Regions from separate parts of the Achromobacter sp. RT286_PF genome, predicted to be linked through region 1. Evidence: predicted binding sites of a transcription regulator. Region 1 holds the regulator's gene; the other holds the start of a gene.
The links. The regulator FliA, encoded in region 1, starts transcription of late flagellar genes. The targets are predictions, from matches to a motif close to CTAAAGTTTNNNNNNNNNNNGCCGNTA.

Region 1 (8,259 bases):
CTTGTCCAGCTCGGTCGCGCGGCCGTAGGTCTGCAATTCGATCTGCTTGCCCATCTTGCCGGCGATATCGCGCACCAGACGCGGGAAGCGGCTGAACACGTAGTCCATCGGCATCATGCGGATCGACATCACCGCTTCCTGCAAGTCGCGGGCGTTGCGTTCCAGCTGTTCCATGCCGTTGAGCAAGCGGTCGTGCAGCACCGGGTCCAGCGTGGACGCGGTCTGCGCCAGCATGGCTTGCGTGATGACCAGCTCGCCCACCAGGTTGATGACCTGGTCGACTTTTTCAACGCCCACCCGAATCGACGTGGATTCCTTGTCGGCATGCGCGGGCGCAGCCGGACGCGAGGCGCGGGCGGCGGCTTGCGTGATGGCTTCGGCCGCGGCGGCGGTGTCGGCGACCGACGGCACGGGCTCGGCGGCGACGGGGGCCGGGGCGGCTGCCGGTGCCGGGGCCGCTGCCACGGGTTCGGCCACGGGCGTGGCGGCCTGGGCGGCGGGCGCGGCTTCGCGGGTGATGGACAACTGGTCGCCGTCAACGATGAAGCAGCACACCGCTTCGATATCGTCCGGCGTGCACGTGCTGTCCATCCACACGGTCAAGGCGCCGTTGGCACGTTCGCTGGCGCGCACGTTGCCCAGGTTGCCCATTTCTTCGAGCAGCGACGCGGCGTCCTTGTCGGACACCTTGGTGATCCTGACCTTGAGCGGCAAGTCGCCGGCGTCAGCCGCCGGCGTCTGTACGGGTTCGGGCGCGGGGGCCGGCGCAGCGGCGACAGGCGCGGGCGCAGGGGCCACGACGGGCGCGGGGGCCGCCGGCGCGGCCACGGCCGCGGCGGGGTCCTTATGCTCCAGCGCCAGCTGCCTCAATACGGCGCAGATACGCTCAAACACGGCTTCATCGGGCTCTTCGGAGGCCCGATAGGCATCCAGTTGGCTTTTGAGCACGTCTTTCGTTTCCAAGAAGATATCAATCATGTCCGTGCGCAGCGCCATTTCGCCGCGACGGATTGCGTCAAGAAGGTTTTCAAGCAGGTGGGTGGTGCCCGCCAGCTGCGTAAAACAGCCGAATGTCGCCGCGCCGCCCTTGATCGAATGCGCCGCGCGGAAGATGGCATTGAGCTGTTCAATGTCGGGAGACCCTACGTCGAGCTCCAGCAGCAGCTGCTCCATCTGCGCGAGCAGCTCATCCGCCTCGTCGAAAAAGGTCTCGTAAAACTGACTGAGGTCCAAACCAGAACTCATGACCCGTACGCCTTCATAAATGAACCTGCTTTACGCGCCGGCCTGCTCATCGAGCAGCTCGGTCGCCAATTCCACCAGCACATCGGGGTCGACCGGCTTGGACAGCCAGCCACAAACGCCCAGATCCCGAGCGGCCATCTTGCTACCCACATCGTCTTCGGTGGTCAGCACCAGCACCGGCACATCCAGGTACTGGTCCAGCTCACGCAGGCCTTGAATCAATTCAAGCCCGCCCTTGACGGGCATATTCCAGTCGCTGACCACGAGGTCCACCGGATGGCTCTTGGCCACCTCCAGCGCTTCCTGACCGTTGCCGGCCGTCAACACTTTCCACCCCGCGCCCGTCAACGTCGCCTGGACGATCATCCGCATCGTCGCCGAGTCGTCCGCCACCAGAATCGTTGCCGCCATTGCTATCGAACCCCCTGAACCGGCGGCGCGTTCGCCGCTTCGCCTTGATTGGTTGCCGTCGCGGCCTGGGCGGCGGCTTGCACCGCCTCCACGGCCGTCCCCACCTCGCGAGCATCTTTGGCGCTTACGTCCGCGGCTGCGGCGTTCTCGTTTTCGATGCGCTTCTGGGTGTTCATATTGAGCACCACGAGGCTGATACGTCTATTAACGGCTGCATACGGATCATCTTTAACCAGACTCATGCTGGAAGACAGACCCTGGATGCGCATGACCTTGCTTTCGTTCATGCCGCCGGCCACCAATTCCTGACGCGAGGCATTGGCGCGGTCCGCCGACAATTCCCAGTTGCTATAGGCGCGCTCACCGCGCGCGTACTGCGAGGCGTCGGTGTGGCCCGAGATACTGACGCGGTTGGGCAGCTCGTTCAGCACCGGCCCCAGTTCGCGCAGGATGTCGCGCATGTACGGCTGCACTTCGGCGCGGCCGGTGGCGAACATCGGGCGGTTCTGGTTGTCGATGATCTGGATGCGCAGGCCCTCGGTCGTCAAGTCGATCAGCAGCTGCGGCCTGAAGCTTTTCAGGACGGGGCTGGTCTCGATGACGTTTTCAAGGCGGCGCTTCAGGTTTTCCAGGCGGTGCTGTTCGCGCCGTTCGGCGTCGCCCATGGGCTGGGATTCGACCCGATTGCCCTGCCCTTTGCGCACATCGCCCTCGCTGCGCAAGGGGTCGCGGCCGCCGCCGGGCACGGCGCTGGTCTCGGCCGAGCTGCTGGGCCCGCCCGTGATCGCCACGCGCAGCGGCATGCGGAAGTATTCCGCGATGCCCTTGAGCTCTTCGCGCGGCACGATGCTGATCAGCCACATCACCAGGAAGAACGCCATCATCGCCGTGATGAAGTCGGCGTAGGCGATTTTCCAGCTGCCGCCATGGTGCCCGCCGCCCTTGACCTTCTTGCGGCGGATCACCACACGGTGGTTGTTTACGGTGCTCATCGCCCGCTCCGTCAGGCCTTGCCGGTCGACTTGGTTTGCCGGACGTGCTCTTCCAGCTCACCAAAGGTCGGACGCACGGACGAGAACAGCACCTTGCGGCCAAATTCCACCGCCAGCTGCGGCGGGTAGCCGTTCATGCTGGCCAGCAGCGTGGTCTTGATGCATTCCAGCACTTTCATGGCCTCGTCATTGCGGCGCTCGACCCGCGAAGCCAGCGGCCCCACGAAACCGTACGCCAGCAAGATGCCCAGGAACGTGCCGACCATGGCCTTGGAGATCAGGTCGCCCAGAATGGCGGGCGGCTGGTCCACGGCGGCCAGCGCCTTGATCACGCCCAGCACCGCGGCCACGATACCGAAGGCCGGCAGGCCGTCAGCCATCTGTTGCAGCGCGTGCGCGGGCACTTCGCGTTCATGGCGATAGGTCTCGATTTCCTCGTCCATGAGCGTCTCGATTTCAAACGAGCTCATGTTGCCGCTGATCATGATGCGCAGGTAGTCCGTAATGAACTCCATGAGCTTCGCGTCTTTGGCAATGCGCGGATATTCGCTGAAGATCGGGCTGGAAGCCGGGTCCTCAATATGCGATTCGATGGCCATCAGGCCTTCACGGCGCGCTTTATTCAACAACACGTACAGCAGAGCCATCAGCTCCATGTACACGTCCTTGCTGTAGCGCGAGCTTTTAAGCGCGTCGGGCAGCGCCTTCTTGACCAGCATCAGCGATTTTTTGCTGTTGCCGGCAAGAAAAGCCCCAAAGGCCGCACCAAAGATCAGTGTCAGCTCGAAGGGCTGGTAAAGCGCGCCCAAATGGCCGCCCAGCGCTATAAAGCTGCCGACGACCGACACGATCACCACGAGAAAACCGATAACAATCAACACATCAGGCCCCTGCCAACGAAGTCTAAAACTGGCGTCAATGATCCCCTGTTCCCCCCGACCCAAAAAGGCGGGTTACGGGGAGTTTTCCAGGGCTTTTGATGTATTTGGACGCGCGCCTGGCGCGTCCGGGTCACGGACGGGCAGCGCCGAGCGCGGGCACCGGACGGGTGCCGGCACGGGCTTTGGCCGCCGCGCGCGTCTTGCCGGCGCGAGGAGGCGGGCGGCAGATCGCGCACACGAAATCCGAGTGCGGATCGTGGGCATGGGCGATGAAATGGCCGCCACATTGGCGGCAGGCGGACAGCTGGAGCATGCCGCTGTCAAAGAAACGCACAAGCATCCAGGCACGGGTGAAGCTCAACACCGGTTCCGAGCTTTCGGCCGTATCCAGGCCGGCGTTTTCCAGATAAAGGCGGTAGGCGTCGATGATGGCGCGAATGCCTTTGCTGCTGGTGCGCGCGTTCAAGAACGAATAAACGTTGTAGAACAGCGACGAGTGAATATTCGGCAGCCAGGTCATGAACCAGTCCACCGAGAACGGCAGCATGCCCTTGGGTGGCGAGCAGCCGCGGATTTCGCGGTACAAGCGTGCCAGGCGGTCGTGGCTGAGGCTGGTTTCAGCCTCTAGAACCTGAAGCCGCGCTCCCAGGGTAATCATGGAGCTGGCAAGCAGGATGTCGTCCGCTTCCTGAGATACGCTTTTGGAGGCCATTACACGAGTCCGAGTGGGTGTTGGAGCGGCCGTCAGGCCAGTTCTTCTACAGGTTGCTTGGCCAGCAAGATTGTTGCGTGAGCTTGTTGCAGCGCGCCGCCCAGAACATCATGGGTCAGGGCCGACAACAGGCTGTAGTCATCAAAGCGGAAACGGCACAGCAGCGAGCTCGAGCTGGCCAGCTTGACCAGTTGCGCCGGCGACAGGCGCATCAGGATGTCAGCGACTTCGTTGCTGAATCCCAAACGAAACATGGATGCTGCAAAGTCATCACGCAACATACGTTGCGCAAGTAACAGGTATGACAGATTCACTTCGCGAATGTCTGCCAGCAAAGAATTTTCGACTTGTTGCACGCCCTACTCCCTATCCCAATCCCACCCACGGGGGCTCGATAACCAAAAGCACCGGTGTCTTAGTGACACCTGATTGCTGCTGCATCCTGTTTTAATGCGAAATGTATCATTTGTTCGCAATTTAAGTAAAATTTACCACAGGTGATGTCATTTTCTATGACTTATATGACAAATCTTTGTTGATATTGCGCAACCTGTGAGTTTCGATACACATTGACATAGAAACTCGTGACGAATTTACGTCAATTTGGCAAATAAGCATTCAAAACGTTGCGTACTTCCAGGAATGAAATGTTGTGCAGTGCCGACAATGTCACCTTGCCGATCACTAAATCCTGGTCGCTTTAGCGCAGCCGCGCGTTTGTCGACAATGTCGCAAATTGACAACGTCTGACGATGCGTCACGATGGACACCGCCTGACATTCCCGCAATGCCCCACGCAGATGACAGCTTGGTCGAATATGCCCCGCTAGTGCGGAAGCTGGCCCTGCAATTGCTCGCACGGCTACCCGCTAGTGTGGAGCTCGACGACCTGATACAGGCCGGCATGATCGGCCTGCTTGACGCCGTAAGGCGCTATCAGGAAACGGCAGACGCCCAATTCGAGACCTACGCCACGACCCGTATTCGTGGCGCGATGCTGGACGAGCTTCGCGGCCAGGACTGGCTGCCCCGCAGCGTCCGCACCAAGGCGCGCAAGATCGAGCAGGCTATCCAGCAGCTCGAGCAGCGCCTGATGCGCGCGCCTTCCGAAGCCGAGATCGCCGCCCAGCTTGAAATGCCGATCGGCGAATACCAATCGCTGCTGCACGACGCCCAAGGCGTGCAGATCGTGCATTACGAAGACTTCACCACCGAACCCGATTCCGCCTCCGGCCAATCCGACTGGACCGCCACGCTGAACCACGGCTCGGCCGGCGGGAATCCGCTGGATGCGTTACTGGCTGGTGATTTCCGCCAGGCGCTGGTGCAGGCGATTGATGCCTTGCCTGATCGGGAGAAGTTGTTGCTGTCGCTGTGCTACGAGCAGGGCCTGAATCTGAAAGAGATCGGCGCCATCATGAATGTGACCGAGGCACGGGTGTGCCAGTTACGGTCGCAGGCCACGGCGCGGATCCGGGCGAAGCTGAAAGAAATGGCTTGGCAGGACCTGCCGCTGGAAGGGCAGATCGCGCAGATTATTTGATGGGGCGATTTCGCGACAGGAAATTCCCCCGCAAATCCATCGCTGTTCGGCCCATATAGCCGAACGCCACGCTGATAGCCTTTCGCACAGCATCCCAATCCGCAAGCAGTCGCGTTCAAACCGCGCGCCGCCCCTTCCCCTGGAATTCCGCAATGACCGCAGCCGATTATTTGACTCAGGCCATCTCCGACGCCTACGACGAAACCCCCTATATATCGAACGCATTCGCGTACACGTCGCCGGGCAACCTGCGCGCAGTGGCAAGCCTTTATGGCTTGGCCGCGCCCGCGCTTGATACCGCACGGGTACTGGAACTAGGCTGCGCGGCGGGTGGGAACCTGCTTCCCTTCGCTTTGGCCCACCCCAACGCTCGCGTCGTCGGCATAGACTTGGCGCCGCAACAAATCGAAGCCGGCCAGCAGGTTGCCGAAAAGATCGGCGCCCGCAATCTGGACCTGCGCGCAATGAGCGTGACCGATGTCACCGCTGAATTGGGGGTGTTCGACTACATCATCTGCCACGGCGTGTTCAGCTGGGTGCCGCCCGAAGTCCGCGACGCAATCCTGCGCATCTGCCGCGAAAACCTCGCGCCCGAGGGTGTTGCCTACGTCAGTTACAACACCTACCCCGGATGGAAAGCCGCGGACGTGGTCCGCGATGCCATGATCCTGAACAGCTTTGGCGCGCAAACCGCACAAGAGAAGCTGGCCAGCGCCAAAGAGATGTTGGACCTGTTGGAAAACGGCTTGTGGCACAACAATCCGCTGCAGTCGGCCCTGCAGGCCGCGGCGCATAAACTGCGCGGACAGTCCGACCACTACCTGCTGCACGAATACCTGGAAGCGATCAACACGCCTTGCTACTTCCTGGAATTCGCCGCTGCCGCCCAGCAGGCCGGGATGGCGTATCTGACGGACTCCGAACCGCATCTGACCTTCGCTTCCACCTACGGCAGCAAGGTCGCGCTGGGCCTGAACGGCTTGTCGGCCAAGGGCAACCGCGAAATGCGCGAACAGTATCTGGATTTCGCGGTGGGCCGCTCTTTCCGCAAAAGCCTGCTGGTGCATGGCGAGCGCGCGGAAAAAATGCTTGAGCAGCCCGAGGGCACGGCGTTCAAAGCCATGCACTTCGCCACGCGGCTTGACGCCGCCGCCCCCTCGCCTGGCGCCTCGGCGGAACATCGCCACTACCTGACCCCCAACGGCGCGACCCTCAGCAGCAAAGACCCGGCCATGCTCGGCCTGATCGACGCGCTGAACAAGGCATGGCCGCGCTCTCTGCCGTTTGACGCGCTGCTGGACATTGCGCAATCCCACCATTCGGGCGTGCAAGGGGACGACCTGGCCAACGTGGTCTACATGAACCTGATCACACTGGTGCAATCCAGCGGGGTTCATTTCCGTATGGAGCCATCGCCCTACCTGGCGCCCGACGCCAAGCCCGCTTTGATCCCGGGTGCCCGCGAACTACTAGATGAAGTAACAAGCACGGCATGCCAAGTGGGTATGTACAACCTGTGGCACCAACCCGTAACGCCGCCCGCTGACGCATTGGGCCGATTCATCGCCCTGCATATGGACGGCTCGCGCAGCGTGGCGGAGCTTCGCACCCTGACGCGCGACACCCTGACATCCGGACGTAGGCCCCACCCCAACGGCCAGTCGTATAAGGGTGCGCGGAATCTGGAACCCGTGGCGCAGGAATTCCTGAATGCCTTGCTGGCTGAATTGCGACGCACCGGCCTGCTGGTGAATTGAAGCTTACAACTTCCACGGCCAGCGCCTTGCCGGCAAGCGCCGGGCCCGCGCCGCGGAACCGCCTAATAAAGCCAACATATTTACGATTGCCGAAAAAAAAGCCTAAAGATTGATTTGCGACTGCCGTAATCCTGACAACGGAGAAATTCGAAGACGCAAGAAAGCGAATTCTCCCGTTAACACGATGGGCGGCCCCGCTGCCCGGTTTGAAGAAGCCTTTCTCTCTTGGGAGCCTAAACATGGCTGCAGTCATTAACACCAACTACTTGTCGCTCGTTGCTCAGAACAACCTGAACAAGTCGCAATCTTCCCTCGGTACCGCCATCGAACGCCTGTCGTCGGGCCTGCGCATCAACAGCGCCAAGGACGACGCCGCCGGTATGGCCATTGCCAACCGCTTCACCGCGAACGTCAAGGGCCTGACCCAAGCCGCTCGTAACGCCAACGACGGTATCTCGCTGGCTCAGACGACGGAAGGCGCCGCCTCCGAAGTCAACACCCACCTGCAACGTGTTCGCGAATTGTCGGTGCAAGCCGCCAACGGCAGCTACTCGCAAGAACAGCTGAACTCGATGCAAGACGAAATCAACCAACGTCTGTCGGACATCGACCGCATCTCGCAACAAACCGACTTCAACGGCGTGAAGGTTCTGTCGGATTCGGCCAAGCCCCTGACGCTGCAAGTTGGCGCCAACGACGGCGAAACGATCACCCTGAA
Region 2 (8,259 bases), on a different contig from region 1:
GGGCGGTGGTGCCCAGCGTGGTCGGCGCGGACGCGGTGGTGTCGCTACTGGTGACCAGCCCGCGCGCGGCCAGCGCCAGCGCGGCGGCGGTCTTGGCGTCGACAACGGTATTCTGGCGGTCGCCTCGGGCGCCGCCAGTTTGTATACCTTGCCGGGGGTCGCGGGTGGACCCGTCCGACGACCCGGGCTTTTCCGGGCCGCCAGGCTGGCTGACGGCGTCCGGCCGGGCGCCCGAAACCTGGTTGGCATTCGCGGCGGACATCGTCGTGCCAAGCACGGCGTCCAACCGCTGCACCAGGACGTTACCGAGTGCGGCGGGACCGACGCTCATTCTTCAGGCGCCTGCTGGTATCCGTAGGCCGACAGCAGCGTCTGCTGGCGCTTCATGCGCCCCAGCAGTTCGCCCAGGCGGGCCAGTTGAGGAATGGCCAGATCACGCGTCAGCGCGTCGTTTTCCAGGATGCGCACCAGCAGGTCGTACTTCATGGCGCGCGTGGCTTCGTCCAGCGGCGCCTTTTGTTCGGTCTGACGCAGGCGTTCGACGCGTTCGCAGTATTGCTGGCCGTGCACCATGGCCAGGTCCCAGTCGCCGGCCTTGGCGGCGGAGAGCATTTCCCCCGTGATGTCAGCAATCTCCTGGTAGTTTTCCAGGATGGAGGGAGGGGACTGGGTAAGGGACGTCATGGAAATCTCGGGCGTGCGCAGGCTGGCTAGGGACATGGTTCTGGCCATTACGGCTCCATGCCGCCGGCAGGCCGGTCGATGGAAGTCTGCCAGGCCTCGGCCAGGTCGGCCAGCAGGCGGTCGGCAATATCCAGCTGTTCGGCATCCGCCTTCAGGTTCGCCGTCAGCAGCGTGCGGATGATGTAGTCGTACAGCAGGGCGAGGTTGGCGGCGATATCGCCGCCGGCCTCCATATTAAGCCCCGTCTTCAGACCTTCATCGACGATCTTGATCGCTTTCGAGATGGCGGCGCCGCGCTCGGCGATCCGGCCTTCGTTCAAATGGATACGTGCCTGCCCGATGGCCGCCCGCGCACCCAGATACAGCAGGGTGATCAGCCGCTCCGGGCTTGCGCCCAGGACTTGCGTTTCCAGACCGATATCGGCGTAGGAACGAACAGAATAAGACCCTGAGGGCCGTCGGGCGGCATACGTCATTTAATGCATCTTCTATAAGTTACTTGTTGGACTTATTCATTGCCTCAAACTGCTGGGTCAGGTACGCGCCTGTGCTTTGCATCTTCATGTAGAAGGTGTCCAGCGCAACAAACTGCGAGCGCATCCGTTCGATTTCAGCGTCGCTGGACGCTTTGGCGCGTGCCTTCTGCGCATCCACGGCAGTGATGGACTTGGCCAAGCCGTCCTGGCGGGTCTTGAGCGAACCCGTCGAACCCAGCACGTCCTTGAGGGCGGCGTCGATGTTCTTGGCCAGGCCGTTTTCGCCGGTCAGCAGCTTGGTGACGTCTGCCGGGTTTTCCGTCAGGGCCTTGGTCAGCTTGGTCGTGTCCAGCTTCAATTCGCGGGCGGTGGCATCCGTGGTGATGCCCAGATCAGCCAGCGATTTCAGCGTGCCGTTGCCCAAGACGCCTTGCAGCGCGCCGGACAGGGCGGATTGGATCGAACGCGTCGTACCGTCGCCGGTCAGCGGCTGATTGGTGGCGGCCTTGGCGTCGAACGACGTCAGGTTCTTGATCGTGGTTTGCAGCGTCTTGTACTTGGTGACGAAGTCCTGCACGGCCTTGCTGGCGACCGAGGTGTCGGCTTCCAGCTTCAGCGTGATCGGCTTGTCGGCGTCCGTCTTTTCTGCCAGGTTCAACGTGATGCCGTCGATGGCGGTCGAAATGTTGTTCGAACCGCTCTTGACCGGGATGCCGTTGATGATGACTTCGGCGTCCTGGCCCTTGGTGGCCGTCATGCCGCTGGTGACGCCGCCGGCGTCGGTGCTGAAGGTCAGGATGTCTTTCAGCGACTGGTCGCCGTTAACGGTAATGGACTTGACCGATGCCTTCTCGCCCGTGTCGCGCGCGGTCAGCATCAGGAAGTTGTTGCCGTTGCCGTCGTTGATGACCGTGGCGCGCAGGCCGGTCTTGTCGTCGGCGTTGATGGCTTTGACGATCCCGTTCAGCGACGTGTCGTCTTTCAGGTCGACGGTACGCTTGGTGCCGTCGGCCAGTTCGATTTCAAACGTGCCGGTGGCGCCGTTCTGAGCCGTGCGGTCGGCAATGGCCGACGATTGCAAGCTTTGGGCACGCGCCAGGTTTTTCACTTCGATGGTGTACTCGCCAGCCACCGCGCCTTCCGCGGCCACGGTGGCCGTCAGGGCGGAACCGCCGGTCACGCTGCCTTTGATGGCAGCCATCGTTTCGGTCTTGCCCAGCACGGCGGCAGACGACTGAAGGGCTTCCAACGCGCTTTGCAGCTGCGAGTAAGCGTCGATACGGGTTTGGTAGCTTTCGGCGCGGGTCGTGTAGACCGACAGCTTTTTCGTCTCGGCGTCTTGCAGGTCCGACAGGATCTTTTCCAGCGGCAAGCCGGACACGGACCCAAGGTTGGTAATAGAAGCCATGTGAAATTCCTTCCTAGCGATGCGATTCTGTCAAAAATATGATGCCGGCGATTGGCCGGGTAAGGGCATAAGGCGGGCCTAATTCGGGGTTTCCCTCACGAAATGGCGCCAACTTGCATGGAAAACACCGTTTTAAGGGTCACCTACGCGGAAGTCTTGATGCCGTTTCCTTGCATGTTCACGATCATTTTGGCGATTTTCAGCACGGTTTCGCTGGGGATCGTACGAATGACATCGCCCGATTCCGCGTCCACCACCGACACCACCACCTGATGCACGTTCGGGTCTATCTCGAACTGCAATTGAGTCGACCACGCCTTCATCTGGTCGTTGATTTCGTCCAGCGCCTTGTCCAGCGGCAGCTTCTGCGAATCTGATTGGTCCGACGTGGCACTGTCGGAGGCGCCGCTGTTCGTGGCGGCGGCCGCGGGCGTCACGCTCACAGCCGGTTCGGCTGCGACGGGGGCCAACACGGGCGCAACGGGTGCGAACGTAGCGGGGGCTAGGGGGGTTACGGCCATGATCACTCCAGCGGCGATGTGGGCGTCTCGGAGGAACGCGCTGTTTTCAGGGAATTCTCAGCTACGATTACGGCACCTTTGCAGGGAACTTTAGCCCCCGGCGGGGCTGGGTCTTTCACGTGCTAATCAGTTTGGATCGGGCAATGAGTGTCAAGACGGCGCTGCGAGTCATCGAAATCATCGAAACCTTTGCCCGCGAAAAGCGCGCGTTGCCCTTGTCGGAGCTGGCCCGTCTGCTGGATGTGCCGGTGTCCAGCTGCCTGGCGCTGATCCGCACCTTGACCGGGCTGGGCTACCTGTATGAAACGGGCCGGCGCCAGGGGTACTACCCCACCGGCCGGCTGCTGGCCATGGCGCAACGCATCGCGCGTGCGGACCCCGTGCTGGATCGCGTCTACCCCAGCCTGGCCGAATTGCGCGACGCCACCCGCGAAACCGTTGTTTTTGCCAAGCTGACGCAGGACGGCCGCGTGGTCTATCTGGACGTGCTGGATTCGCCACATACCATCCGATACGCGCCCGTTGCCGGCGAGTTCAAGGACGTACATGCCAATTCGCTGGGCAAGGCCTTGATGTCGCTGATGGACGAATCCGCGCGCCATGCCGTCCTGGCCGGCACGCCGATGACGCGCTACAACGAGCGCACGCTGGTCACCGCCGAGGCACTGGAAGCTGATCTTCAGCGCTCGCGGCAACGCGGCTGGTTCATGAACAGTGGGGAATCGATCGCCGACGTGGGCGCCATTGCGTGGCCCGTCACGCTGTCGGGCGAGCACTATGCGATTTCGGTGGGCGGCCCGATCTACCGGATCGAGCCGCAGCAAGAGGCGTATGCGCGCATCCTGCGGGCGGCCTGCACGGCGCTGGAACAGCAGGCCTGACGGGGCGCGGGCCCCGCCCTGATCCTTAATACGACTTCGGCAGCCCCAGCACCTTTTCGGCGATAAAGCACATGATCAGCTGCGGGCTGACGGGCGCAATGCGCGGAATGAAGCTTTCGCGCAGCAGCCGTTCCACGTGGTATTCCTTGGCGTAGCCCATGCCGCCCAGCGTCATCACCGCCGTCTGGCAGGCGTTGTAGCCGGCTTCGGCCGCCAGGTACTTGGCGGTGTTGGCGTAGGGGCCGCAGGGCAGGCCGGCGTCGTACAGGCTGGCGGCCTTGAACACCATCAGGTCGGCGGCCTCCAGCTGCATCCAGGCTTGTGCAAGCGGGTGCTGGATACCCTGGTTCTGGCCAATGGGGCGGCCGAATACGGTGCGTTCGCCGGCATACTTCACCGCCCGGTCCAGCGCCGCGCGGCCAATGCCCACGGCTTCCGCCGCGATCAGGATGCGTTCGGGGTTCAAGCCGTGCAGGATGTATTCAAAGCCTCGGCCCTCTTCGCCGATGCGGTCGGCCACGGGGATGCGCAGGCCATCGATGAACAGCATGTTCGAGTCCACGGCCTTGCGGCCCATTTTCTCGATCTCGCGCACTTCGATCTTTTCGCGGTCCAGGTCCGTATAGAACAGCGACAGGCCCTGGGTGGGTTTGTCTACCTCGGACAACGGCGTGGTGCGCGCCAGCAGCAGCATTTTGGTGGCAACCTGCGCCGTCGATATCCAGATCTTGCGCCCATGCACCACGTATTCATCGCCCTGGCGCACCGCCCGGGTCGACAGCTTGGTGGTGTCCAGCCCGGCATCGGGCTCGGTTACGGCGAAGCAGGCTTTTTCGCGCCCGGCGATCAGCGGTTCCAGCCAGCGGCTGCGTTGTTCGTCACTGCCGAAGACCACCACCGGATTCAGCCCGAAGATGTTCATGTGCACGGCGGACGCGCCGGTAAAGCCCGCGCCGGACGCGGCGATGGTCTGCATCATCAGCGCGGCTTCCGTCATGCCCAGGCCGGCGCCACCGTATTCCTGCGGCATGGCGATGCCCAGCCAGCCGTCGCGGGCCAGATCGGCATGCAGCGGCTCGGGAAAGCCGCCTTCGCGGTCGCGTTCCAGCCAGTATTCGTCGGGGTAGCGGTCGCAGATGCGCGAAACGGCGTCGCGCAGCGCCAATTGGTCGGGGGTGAAAGCAAAGTCCATCAGTCGTTTCCGTCCTGGGTAATGCCACGGGCGAGCAGGTCGTCGATCCGGGCGTCGTCGTAGCCGGCCTGCGCCAGCACCTCGCGGCTGTGCTCGCCCAGTCGGGGGGCGGGCCGGCGCAGCGATGTCGGCGTGCCTTGGTAATGGCCCAGCGGCGCGGGGGTGCGCAGCGGGCCTTCGCTGGGGTGGTCGATGTGGCGGATGAAGTCGGTGGCGGCCAGGTGCTCGTCTTGCAGCAGGTCGTCCACCGTGTACAACTGCGAGGCCGGAATGTCGGCCGCCGCCATCGCTGCCAGCCAATGGTCCGTGCTGCGGGTGCGAATCACGTCTGCCACGAAGGCGTAGACCTCGCTGATGTGCGCCGCCCGCGCGCCATGCGTGCAAAAGCGCGGGTCCTGGGCCAATTCCGGCTGCTCGATCAGCTTGAAGAAGTTGCGCCAGTGCTTGTCGTTGTAGATCAGCAAGCATAGGTAGCCGTCGGCCGTGGCGTAGGGGCGGCGGTGCGGGGCCAGCAGCCGGGCGTAGCCGGTGGGTCCCAGAGGCGGTTCAAAGGTCGCCCCGCCCAGGTGGTCGCCCAGCACCAGATGCGCCATGCCTTCAAACATCGGGATCTCGACCTGTTGGCCGCGCCCCGTGGTCTTGGCGTGCAGCACGGCCGACACCAGGGCGATGCCTACGTGCAGGCCCACCGCGCGGTCCGCCAGCGTCAGCGGCGCGTAGCGCGGCACGTCGCCGCTTTGCTGGGCCGACAGCGCCGCGATGCCCGTCTGCCCCTGGATCAGGTCGTCGTACGCGGGCCGGCCGGCGTAGGGGCCGGCCTCGCCAAACCCGTAGGCGCCCAGGTAAACGATGCGCGGGTTGCGCGCGGCCACCGCCTCGTACGACAAGCCCAGCCGCGCCATGGCTTGGGGCCGGATGTTGTAGAGCAGTGCGTCGCAGCTTTCCGCCAGCCTCAAGCAAGCCGCCAGGCCCTCGGGCGTCTTCAGGTCCAGCACGATGGACCGCTTGTTGCGGTTCAGGTGCAGGTACAAGTGGCCCATGCCCGGATTGCGCATGGGGCCCACGGCGCGCATGTTGTCGCCCGCGGGCGATTCCACCTTGATGACGTCCGCGCCCAGGTCCGCCAGCGTCTGAGTGGCGTAAGGGCCCATCACGACCGAGCTCAGGTCCAGGATGCGCACCCCGGCAAGCGGGCCGCCGGCGGCGGCATCAGTGGATGAATGCTGCGTCATTGTTGTTGGATCCCCGCGTCTTTGATCAGCTTGCCCCACAGGTCGCGCTGTTCGCTGACGAACGTGGCGAAGTCCTGCGGCGTACCCGAAAAGGCGTCGAAGCCCAGGCCCGCCAGGCGCTTCTTCACGTCGGGATTGGCCACCACTTTGTTGATCGCGGCGTTCAACTTGGCCACCACCTCGGGCGGCAGGCCGGCCGGGCCGAAATAGCCGTTCCAGGAATTCAGGTCAAAGTCCTTCACGCCCGCCTCGGCCATGGACGGCAGGTCCGGCACGATGGCGCTGCGCTCGGCGGTGGACACGGCCAGGGCCCGCAGTTGGCCGGAGTGCACGAACGGCAGGCCGGAAGCCAGGTCGGTGAACATGAAATCCACCTGGCCGCCGACCACGTCGGTCAGCCCCTGCGGCGTGCCCTTGTACGGCACGTGCAGGATGTCGATCTTGGCGCGGTCGGCCAGCGTTGCGCCCGCGACGATGCCCGTGCTGTTGCCGCTGGCGTAGGTGATGCGGCCGGGGTTCTTCTTCGCGTCAGCCACCAGTTCGGCCACGTTCTTCCAGGGCCGTTTCGGGTTTACGACCAGGATGAAAGGCAGGTTGCCGCCGCGCGCGATGGGCGTGAAATCCTTGACGGGGTCGTAGGACACGTTCTTCATCAGCCAGGGGGCGGCCGAGTGCGACGTATTGGTGGTGACGAACAAGGTGTAGCCGTCCGGCTTGGCGCGCGCCACATAGCTGGCCGCGATGGTCGCGTTGGCGCCGGGCTTGTTCTCGACGACGATCTGTTGGCCCAGGATGGTCGACAGCTCCTGCCCGAAGATGCGGCCGACGGCATCGGTGCCTGAACCGGCCGGGAACGGCACGATCAACGTAATGGGTTTGTTGGGGTAGTCGGCCGCCTGCGCCAGGGGCGCGGCCAACAATGCCGCGCCGCTGAGCAGGGCGGTACCGAATAGACGGAAGGGGTGCATGGGTTGTCTCCAGTTTTTATAGATAGGAATGCAAGCGCGGCTCTGCGTCCGCTGCCTGGTGCCGCGCCGCGTCAGGCGGCGGGCGAGGGCGCCGGAAAGTCCCGGATCACGCGGTCGGGGGATTCTTCGTACGGAGGGGTGTAGATCACCAGCAGCCTGGCGGGCTCGTCGCTGGTCACGGTAAATACGTGGGGGATGTCGGGCGGGAAGTAGCAGCAGTCGCCCGCCACCATGTCGGCCGTTTCGTCCGCCACCTGCGCGCGCGCGGTGCCGGACAACAGATAACAGACCTGTTCGATGCCCGGATGCGCATGCGGCAGCGCGCCCTGGCCTTTTTCAATCACGCCCAGCAGCACTTCCACGCCGCGCGCGCCGACCGTGTCGGGGCTGATCAGCCGGCGGTTCAAGGTGCCGGTGTGATTGGCGGGGTGATAGCCGGGGATGTCGGCTTCGCGAACCAGCCAGCGGGGGGGTGAAGATTGCGTCATGTTCGTCCGTCTAAGTTTTCATACGTAAATTCATTTTCACGTATGCGAAAAACATCGGCAAGCGCTTTTTCGGAACCGATACCGTGGCGCGCCCTAGGGGATTAGGGAAAACACCGGGCACCGGCTGCTAAAATCCTGGGCTGATCTCCTCTCTCGGCCCCGACATGTCCCCCGTTTCTTCGCCTGACGCTTCCGCCACCCTGTCCGACTGGCTCCAGTACCTGGAATCCATACACGCCACCGCGATCGACATGGGCCTGGACCGCGTGCGCGACGTGGCCACCCGCATGGGGCTTGAGCTGTCGGGCGTGAAGTTCGTGGTGGGCGGCACCAACGGCAAGGGGTCCACCTGTGCCATGCTTGAAGCCATCCTGCTGGCTGCCGGCTACAAGGTCGGGCTGTACACGTC

Region 2: AC6LJY_RS21265 (flagellar protein FlaG) is a predicted target of FliA. The motif match lies at 3,157-3,183, and genes of this name have one in related genera.

What each region holds. Positions count from the first base shown of each region.
Region 1 is NZ_JCBAMR010000017.1:97,045-105,303, reverse strand. It holds gene cheA (chemotaxis protein CheA) at 1-1,245, opposite strand, end outside; gene AC6LJY_RS15445 (response regulator) at 1,276-1,656, opposite strand; gene motB (flagellar motor protein MotB) at 1,659-2,648, opposite strand; gene motA (flagellar motor stator protein MotA) at 2,660-3,529, opposite strand; gene flhC (flagellar transcriptional regulator FlhC) at 3,660-4,241, opposite strand; gene flhD (flagellar transcriptional regulator FlhD) at 4,274-4,597, opposite strand; gene AC6LJY_RS15420 (RNA polymerase sigma factor FliA) at 5,029-5,784, shown strand; gene AC6LJY_RS15415 (methyltransferase regulatory domain-containing protein) at 5,937-7,541, shown strand; gene AC6LJY_RS15410 (flagellin N-terminal helical domain-containing protein) at 7,781-8,259, shown strand, end outside.
Region 2 is NZ_JCBAMR010000032.1:360-8,618, forward strand. It holds partial or broken gene AC6LJY_RS21245 (flagellar hook-length control protein FliK) at 1-331, opposite strand, end outside; gene AC6LJY_RS21250 (flagellar protein FliT) at 328-684, opposite strand; gene fliS (flagellar export chaperone FliS) at 732-1,160, opposite strand; gene fliD (flagellar filament capping protein FliD) at 1,180-2,568, opposite strand; gene AC6LJY_RS21265 (flagellar protein FlaG) at 2,712-3,089, opposite strand; gene AC6LJY_RS21270 (IclR family transcriptional regulator) at 3,233-3,970, shown strand; gene AC6LJY_RS21275 (acyl-CoA dehydrogenase family protein) at 3,996-5,162, opposite strand; gene AC6LJY_RS21280 (CaiB/BaiF CoA transferase family protein) at 5,162-6,394, opposite strand; gene AC6LJY_RS21285 (Bug family tripartite tricarboxylate transporter substrate binding protein) at 6,391-7,362, opposite strand; gene AC6LJY_RS21290 (cupin domain-containing protein) at 7,434-7,850, opposite strand; gene folC (bifunctional tetrahydrofolate synthase/dihydrofolate synthase) at 8,015-8,259, shown strand, end outside.